One region of the Sphaerisporangium sp. NPDC004334 genome, then DNA from elsewhere that is predicted to be linked to it. Evidence: riboswitches for the same ligand, from Rfam matches in the RefSeq annotation. Region 1 holds a riboswitch; the other holds the start of a gene.
The links. A riboswitch is a leader RNA that binds a small molecule or an ion and turns the genes downstream of it on or off. The one in region 1 is predicted to bind thiamine pyrophosphate.
Positions count from the first base shown of each region.

Region 2: another riboswitch for thiamine pyrophosphate. It lies ahead of ACWEN6_RS25475 (purine-cytosine permease family protein); the one in region 1 lies ahead of thiO (glycine oxidase ThiO).

Region 1 covers NZ_JBSGDZ010000010.1:35,693-39,895, forward strand. The annotation lists gene ACWEN6_RS14465 (Rv2175c family DNA-binding protein) at 1-115, opposite strand, end outside; gene ACWEN6_RS14470 (NAD(P)/FAD-dependent oxidoreductase) at 207-1,376, opposite strand; TPP riboswitch at 1,555-1,667, shown strand; gene thiO (glycine oxidase ThiO) at 1,661-2,824, shown strand; gene thiS (sulfur carrier protein ThiS) at 2,898-3,089, shown strand; gene ACWEN6_RS14485 (thiazole synthase) at 3,298-4,017, shown strand; gene pknB (Stk1 family PASTA domain-containing Ser/Thr kinase) at 4,111-4,203, shown strand, end outside.
Region 2 covers NZ_JBSGDZ010000019.1:165,611-169,813, forward strand. The annotation lists gene ACWEN6_RS25470 (methylated-DNA--[protein]-cysteine S-methyltransferase) at 1-198, shown strand, start outside; gene ACWEN6_RS25475 (purine-cytosine permease family protein) at 298-1,650, opposite strand; TPP riboswitch at 1,641-1,767, opposite strand; gene ACWEN6_RS25480 (rhodanese-like domain-containing protein) at 1,792-2,124, opposite strand; gene ACWEN6_RS25485 (Fpg/Nei family DNA glycosylase) at 2,322-3,203, opposite strand; gene ACWEN6_RS25490 (LCP family protein) at 3,279-4,203, opposite strand, start outside.

The DNA of each region.
Region 1 (4,203 bases):
GGCCGCCGCGGCGGACGCCGATGAGCTTCTTGTCCTTCAGAAGCTGCTTGGCGCGCCCGGTGCTGAGCCCGAGCCGCCTGCCCACTTCCGTGAGGGGGAGCCACTCCCCCACCATTTGATCAGTCTCGCGGTCGATCTGTGCAACAGAAAGCGTCACGGAACCACAACTACCACGTCGCGCCTCTTCTCAAACACCCCGCAGGGGGTCACAAGCAGTCGCGCAAGGGTATCGAGGGGTCGATCGCCCGATCAACGTCGACTCTTTGCCCGCCCTCGACGATGCGGCGGCCCTGGACCAGGTCACGGGGACGGTCGACGGTGAGGATGGCGGCCAGCCTGTCGTCCGGGGTGAACCAGCACGCCGCCCACTTCCGGTCGGTCTCGGGGTCGCCGCGCAGCACCAGCCGGCCCCCGTCGTGGTGGCCGGCGTACTGCACCATGCGGCCGAACTGCTCGGACCAGAAATAGGGCACCGGGTCGTACACGGCGGACTGGCCGAGCAGGGTGGCCACCGCGGTCTCGGGGGCGTTCAGGGCGGTGTCCCAGTGCTCGACGCGCATGCGCCGCCCGAAGCGCCGCGACCACCAGTTGGCGCAGTCTCCGGCCGCGACGACGCCCTCCATGGAGGTGCGGAGGTGCTCGTCGACCAGGACGCCGTTGTCTACCTCGATGCCCGAGCCGGCCAGCCAGGCGACGTTCGGGCGCACGCCGACGCCGGTGACCACGACGTCGGCCGGGATCCACGAGCCGTCCATCATGGTCAGCCCGCCGGGGTCGATCGAGCCGACCATCGTGCCGAGCCGCAGGTCGATGCCCGCCTCGGCGTACCAGGAGGCGGTGCGGGCGCCGACCTCGGGCCCGAGGGCCACGGCCAGCGGTGACTCGGCGGCCTCGACGACGGTCACCTCGCAGCCGGCGCGGCGGGCCGCGGTGGCGACCTCGGCGCCGATCCACCCGGCGCCGACGATCGCGACGCGGCACTCGGGTACGAGCGCGGCGCGCAGGGCCAGGGAGTCGTCGATGGTGCGCAGCACGTGCTGGGCGCCCTCGCCGCGCAGCCGGACGGGGGTGGCGCCGGTGGCGATGACCAGGCCGTCGTACTCCAGTTCGCCCTCGGTGGTCTCCAGGGCGCCCTCGCGAAGCCCCTTGGCGGAGACGTTGGTGCGCAGATCGACGTCCAGCGCGCCGAGATCGGAGTCGACGACCGTCGAGTCCAGCTCGCCCAGCAGCACGGCCTTGGACAGCGGAGGCCGGTCGTACGGCCGATGGGCCTCCTCGCCGATCAGAGTGACGCGCCCTCGGTATCCGCGCGCCCGTAGCGCCTCGACACTGCGCACGCCGGCCAGTCCGGCCCCCACCACCACGACATGATTCACAACCCGACCCTAAGCGGCCAGGACGGTAACCCGCCAACGGCGATTTGGTAACAAATTGGCTCACTGTCCCATACGGGCAGTGATGAGACCACTCAAGCGGGTGGCGATGCCGTACCAGGGCGGAAACGGACCGCCTCTCCCGCCGTCCCCGGCGGCGCCGGGACGGGATTAGGCTGGGTCCACCACGCGCGGGAGTCCGGCGAAACCGGGCTGAGAGGAGGGCTGAGGGCCCTCGACCGCCACGAACCTGATCCGGGTCATGCCGGCGAAGGGAGCGGACTCAGATGCAGGTGTCGAACGCGCCCCCGGCGGGCGCCGGGCGGCACGCCGACATGGTCGTCGTGGGCGGCGGCATCATCGGGCTCTCCATCGCCTGGCGCGCCGCCCGGCACGGGCGTTCCGTCATCGTCGTCGACCCCGCGCCCGGCTCGGGCGCCTCGCACGCGGCGGCGGGGATGCTCGCCCCGGTCAGCGAGGTCGCCTACACCGAGGAGCCCCTGCTGCGGCTCGGCCTGGCCTCGCTGGCCCGCTGGCCGGCGTTCGCCGCCGAGCTGTCGGCGGAGTCGGGCGTGGACGTCGACCACCGCGGCGAGGGCACGCTCGACGTGGCCTTCGGCGCGGACGACCTGGCGGCGTTGTCCGAGGTGGCCGGCTTCCTGGAGAAGTTGTCGCTGCCCGTCCAGCGGCTCACCGGGCGGGAGTGCCGCCGTGCCGAGCCGATGCTCGCTCCCTCCGTCCGGGGCGGCATCCTGGTCGCCGGCGACGCCTGGGTGGATCCCCGCCGCGTCACGGCCGCCCTGCTCGCCGCGCTGGCGCGCCGCGGCGTGCCGGTGGTCGCCGACCGCGTGACGGGGCTGCTCTCCGCGGACGGGCCCGTGCGGGGGGTGCGGTGCGCGAGCGGCACGGCGATCGGCGCCGGGCTGGTCGTCCTGGCGGCGGGGGCGTGGTCGGGCTCCCTTCCGGGCCTGCCCCCCGAGGTGCTCCCTCCGGTGCGCCCGGTCAAGGGGCAGATCATGCGGCTGCGCGGCGCTCCGGGGTTCCTCGGCCGGTGCGTGCGCGGCGTCGTGCACGGTTCGCGTGCCTACCTCGTGCCGCGCGGCGACGGCGAGATCGTGCTCGGCGCCACGCAGGAGGAGATGGGGTTCGACACCCGGGTGACCGCCGGGGCGCTGTGGGAGCTGCTGCGCGACGCCCGCGAGCTGGTGCCGGGGATCACCGAGCTGGAGGTGGTCGACCTGGCGGCGGGGCTGCGCCCGGGAACGCCGGACAACCTGCCGGTGATCGGCCCGAGCGGCGTGGACGGGCTGGTGCTGGCCACCGGCCACCACCGGGGCGGCGTCCTGCTGTGCCCGCTCACCGCCGAGCTGGTGGCCGGCGACCCCGACCCGGGGCTCGTCCCCCTCGCGGCGCTCTGCTCCCCTCTGCGCTTCACCGAGGCCCACCGATGAACGAAGGAGGAACGGGGCGCGCGCCCTGGCGGCGGCCAGGGCCCTCCCGCGCCCCGGAACGGCGATGAATGTAATGATCAACGGTGTGTCCTGCGACCTGCCCGCCGGGGCGACCGTCGCCCGCGCGGTCCAGGAGCTGACCTCGTCGGGCGCGGGCGTCGCGGTGGCGGTGAACGACGAGGTGGTGCGGCGCGGCGCGTGGCAGTCCACCACGCTCACTGAGCACGACCGCGTCGAGGTGCTGACGGCGGTGCAAGGTGGCTGACCACGGCGCCGGCCCCGCGGCCGGGCACGACATCGATCAGACCGGTACGACCAAGGCGGCCGGGGACGACGACGGCCGGGCCGGCGCCACCAGGGCGCCCGGGGACGACCTCGACCGCACCGGTGCGCACCCGGCGCCGGGGCACGACCTCGACGAGGCGGGCGACGCGCTGGTCATCGCCGGGGAGAAGTTCACCTCCCGGCTGATCATGGGGACCGGAGGCGCGCCCTCGCTGGAGGTCCTGGACCGGGCGCTGGCCGCCTCCGCCACCGAGATCACCACGGTGGCCATGCGGCGCCTGGACCCGGCGGCCCGGGGGTCGGTGCTGGACGTGCTGCGCGGCCGGGGCGTCAAGGTGCTGCCCAACACGGCGGGCTGCTTCACCGCGGGCGAGGCCGTGCTGACCGCGCGCCTGGCGCGCGAGGCGCTCGGCACCGACTGGGTGAAGCTGGAGGTCATCAACGACGAGCGCACGCTGCTCCCCGATCCCATCGAGACCTTCGACGCCGCCGAGCGGCTGGTCGCCGACGGGTTCGTCGTCCTGCCCTACATCGGGGACGACCCGGCGCTCGCGCGGCGGCTGGAGCAGGCGGGGTGCGCGGCGGTGATGCCCCTGGGCTCCCCGATCGGCTCGGGTCTCGGCATCCGCAACCCGCACAACATCGAGCTGATCGTCGAGGCGGCGGCCGTCCCGGTGATCCTGGACGCCGGCATCGGCACGGCGAGCGACGCGGCCCTGGCGATGGAGCTAGGATGCGACGCGGTCCTGCTCGCCAGCGCCGTCACCCGCGCCCAGCGGCCCGGCCTGATGGCGTCGGCGATGCGCGAGGCCGTTCTGGCAGGTCGCATGGCGCGCCTCGCCGGCCGGATCCCCCGGCGGCGGTACGCTGAGGCCTCCTCGCCGGCGATCGAGCCGCGTGCCAGGTGACAACGATGACCCCTTGGGGACGGGAGAACATGTCGGCATCGGTTTGGGATGTGCTTGCCCTCCCCCCGGCAAACCGCCCGTAAACTCACTCCCGTGGACACGACGGTTGCGGACCCCCTTCTAGGGCGGCTGCTGGACGGGCGGTACCGGGTCGAATCCCGCATCGCCCGGGGCGGCATGGCCGCT
Region 2 (4,203 bases), on a different contig from region 1:
ACGACCTACCCCGAGATCGCCGAGCGCATCGGGCGTCCGCAGGCGCTGCGCGCGATCGGCAACGCCCTGACGGCCAACCCGGTGTGCGTCATCGTCCCCTGCCACCGGGCGCTGGAGGCGCCGGGACGGCCGGGAGGTTACGCCGGCGGCCCCGCCGCCAAGGAGGTCCTGCTCCGCCTGGAGGCCGCGGCGGACTAGGCGCACTCGATCGAGGCCGGCGACCGGCTACGACCGGGCCATCGACTACGGCCGGGCGACCGAGTGCGACCGGGCCACGGGTGCCACCGGCCACGGGCGCTACCGGGCCACCGGCGCGTCGGTGAGGGCGGCGCCGTCGCGGGCGCGCCGCCTCAACAGGCCCACCAGCAGCGTCACCAGCGCCGAGACGACGAACGCGGCCAGCGCCGCGCTCATCCACGGCTGCCGCTCGAACCCGATCAGCTCGCGGAGCGCCGCCCAGCGCTCGTCCCACCACTTCAGCGTGGCCGCTCCGGTGAACACCCAGTACGCCACGAAGCCGAGCAGCCATGGAACGAGCATCGCCCAGCGCGAGGGCGCGTCCTGCGAGGTGTCCCATCGCGCGGCCCCGCCCAGCAGGAAGTAGTCGACCACGAGCACGGCGAACATCGGGACGAACACCGCGCCGATCACCCCGAGGAAGGCCCCGTAGGAGTTCACGTTGGCGAACAGCGCGATGCCGGTCGTCAGCACGCCGACCCCGATCGAGAAGACCCGCCGGTCGACCCGGGGCAGCAGATTCTGCAGGGACATGGCCGTGGAGTAGACGTTGGCGAACGACTGGTCGGCCTCCCGCAGCACCAGGACGCCGAAGAACAGCGCGCCGAGCGGCACCGCGACGAACGCGTTCCAGACCCGGTCAGGGTCGTTGCCGACCGAAGCGAGGGCGACGATGCCGAGCACCAGGCACGCCACCTGGGCGATCGTGTAGCCGGTGACCACTCCGGTGAACGCCGCCCGGCCGGACCGCGAGTGCCGCGCGTAGTCCGCCGCGACCGGGACCCAGGAGACCGAGAGCGCGATCACGTAGTCCACGGCGGGGGCGAACGCGTTCCAGCTCCCGCCGCCCAGGCTCGGCGCCTCGCGCATCAGTGCCACCGCGAGCCACACCATCGCGACGACCACGGCGGCCGTCACGAAGCGGCGCAGAAGGCGGATGGCACCCAGCGGGCGGATGGTCAGGGCGATCGTCAGCGCGCCGGCGGCCAGCACCCAGACCGCGTACGGCACGGAGTCGCCGAAGACGGCCTGTGCTCCCTTGGCGATCACCCACAGCTCGAAGGCCCCCCAGCCGAGCATCTGGACGATGTTCAGCACGGTGGGCAGGTACGACAGCCGGGCCCCGAACAGCCCGCGCAGCAGCACCATCGCGGGCGCGCCCGTGCGGGCGCCGGGGATGGCCGCCAGGCCCACCATGACGGTGCCGACCAGGCTGCCCACCACGGCGGCCAGCACGGCCGCGACCATGCTCAGCGGCGCGCCGCCCAGCGGGTCGAGAAGGTACAGGGCGCCGGAGAAGCCGAGCAGGCTCACCCCGAGGTTGGCCCAGAAGGCGCCCTGGTCGAGGAATCCGAGGGTCTTCGGAGGGGCCTCGTCGAGGGTCAGGGGGACTTCATCGACGGCGGACGTCATCGCACGCTCCCTACGCCGGCATTACCCGGACAGGTTCCGGCGGTCGGCGGCGCGCCCAGCCCTCGCTGGGAACCGCCCTCTCAGCCCGGTGACGCCCGAGCTCCCGCGCTATGTATTTTGCGCGATTATTACATCCGGCCGTCAGGCGACGTAGGGCTGCCCCCCGTTCTCGGCGACCATGGGACGCCCGGCGGCCGCCCACGAGTGCATGCCGCCGCCGACGTTGACGGCCTCGCGGCCCACGTGGTTGAGCCAGGCGGTGGCCTGGGCGGACCGGCCGCCGACACGGCACACGACGTACACCGGGACTCCGGCGGGGATCTCCTCGACCCGCTGCTGCAGCGTGCCGAGCGGTATGTGGACGGCCGTCGGGGCGTGGCCCGCCTGCCACTCGTCGGGCTCGCGCACGTCGAGCAGGTAGGCGTCGTCGGGCACGGCCCCGGCCTGGATCTCTGGGACGGTCATGCCGACCATTGTCCCCGCTTCGCGAGCCTTCCGCCCGCTAACGGAGGGTTGTCGCGCCGTGACGCCGGGAAGTTTTCCCTTCGCGCACCGGCGAAGCACCGCAAAACACCTCAGAGCCCCGGCGCGGCCGGCCACCTGGCACCACCACTCGCGCGGCGGTAACGGCCCCGGGCGAGCGGGCCCACCGGAGGAGCCGAGGGGCCGCCTCACTTGAGCAGCCGGGACATCCTGCGGTCGGCCAGCGGCTTGCCGCCGGTCTGGCAGGTCGGGCAGTACTGCAGGGAGGAGTCGGCGAAGGAGACCTCCCTGATCGTGTCCCCGCACACCTCGCACGGCTCTCCGGTGCGCCCGTGGACCCGCAGGCCGGACTTCTTCTCGGTCTTGAGGTCCTTGGCGGCCAGACCGCGCGACCGCTCGACGGCCTCGCGCAGGGTGGTGACGATCGCCTCGTGCAGGTCGGCGACCGCCGTGTCGCTCAGCGAGTCGGCGATCTTGAACGGGGACATCTTGGCCGCGTGCAGCACCTCGTCGGAGTAGGCGTTGCCGATGCCCGCGATGATCTTCTGGTCGCGCAGCAGCCCCTTGATCTGCGTGCGGCTGCCGCTCACGATGCCCTTGAGCACGTCGGGGGTGAAGTCAGGCGCCAGCGGGTCGGGGCCGAGGCTCGCGATGCCGGGCACCTCGGCCGGGTCGGTGACGACGTAGACGGCCAGCCGCTTCTGGGTGCCGGCCTCGGTCAACTCGAAGCCCGGCGCCCGGCCGTCGTCGTCGTCGGGGGCGAACCGCAGCCGCACGGCCAGCGGCCCCTTGCCTGGACGCACCGGCCTGGCTCCCGACAGGTCCTCCCGCCAGCGCAGCCAGCCGCCGCGGGCCAGGTGGGTGACGAAGTGCAGCCCGTCGCAGTCGAGGTCCAGGAACTTGCCGTGGCGCGCCACGGCGGTCACCGCCAGGCCGCCGAGCGAGGTGACCGGCGGCCGCACGGTCTTCAGGGCCTGGAAGGCCACCACGTCCACACCGGCGACCACGCGGCCGACGGCCCGCTCGCGCAGGAACTCGGCGAGCGACTCCACCTCGGGAAGCTCGGGCATGCCATCACACTAACCGCTGACCGAGGGTCCGCCCGGTGAGCGGCCGACGGGTGCGCGTGGCCGCTCACCGCGGGCCTACTTGGTGAGCACGTCCTTGGGCACCGGCTTGTCCTCGGCCAGGGAGCCGAACAGCCGCAGCGCGCGCTGGGTGTCCCATTTGACGACCGCGGCGCCGTTGATGGTGGGCAGCGAGCCGATGGGGACGGCGGTGGCGACCGGGTCGCCGCTCATGGCCATCCCGAGCGACAACAGGTCGAAGGTGCCCGTGCCGCCGTCGACGGCGACCGAGTCGGTGGCGGCCATCGCCAGCGGCACCGAGCGGAAGGGGTTGACCAGCACGCCGGGGCTCGCGGCCTTCTTGACCACGGCCGAGAAGAACTGCCGCTGGCGCTGGGTGCGGTCGAAGTCGGGGATCGCGCCCGTCGCCCGGGTACGGACGAAGCCCAGCGCGGTGCCGCCCTCCATGTCCTGGCAGCCCTTCTTCAGGTCGATGCCGGCCTTGGGGTCCTTGATGTTCTGCTTGACGCAGATGTTCACCCCGCCGATCGCGTCGACGATGCCGACGAAGCCGCCGAACCCGATCTCCATGTAGTGGTCGAGGCGGATGCCGGTGACCTTCTCCACGGTCTTGGCCAGCAGCTTGGGGCCGCCGAAGGCGTAGGCGGCGTTCAGCTTGTCGCTGCCGTGCCCGTCGATCGGCACGAACGAGTCGCGGGGCAGGCTGACCAGGGTCGGCCGGCCACTGCCGGCCGGCACGTGCAGGAGCATCATCGTGTCGGTGCGCTTGCCGACCGCCCGGCCGGTGGCGAGCTTCTTGCGCTGGGCGGCCGTCAGCCCGGCCCGGCTGTCGGAGCCGACCAGCAGCCAGTCTTCGCCCGGGGTGGCCGCCGGGCGCCCGGCGTAGTCGGTGAGCGAGTCCACGACGTTGAGCCGGGAGTTGATCCAGAAGAACCCGCCGACGGCGAGCACGATCAGCAGCACCAGCACGACCGCGAGGACG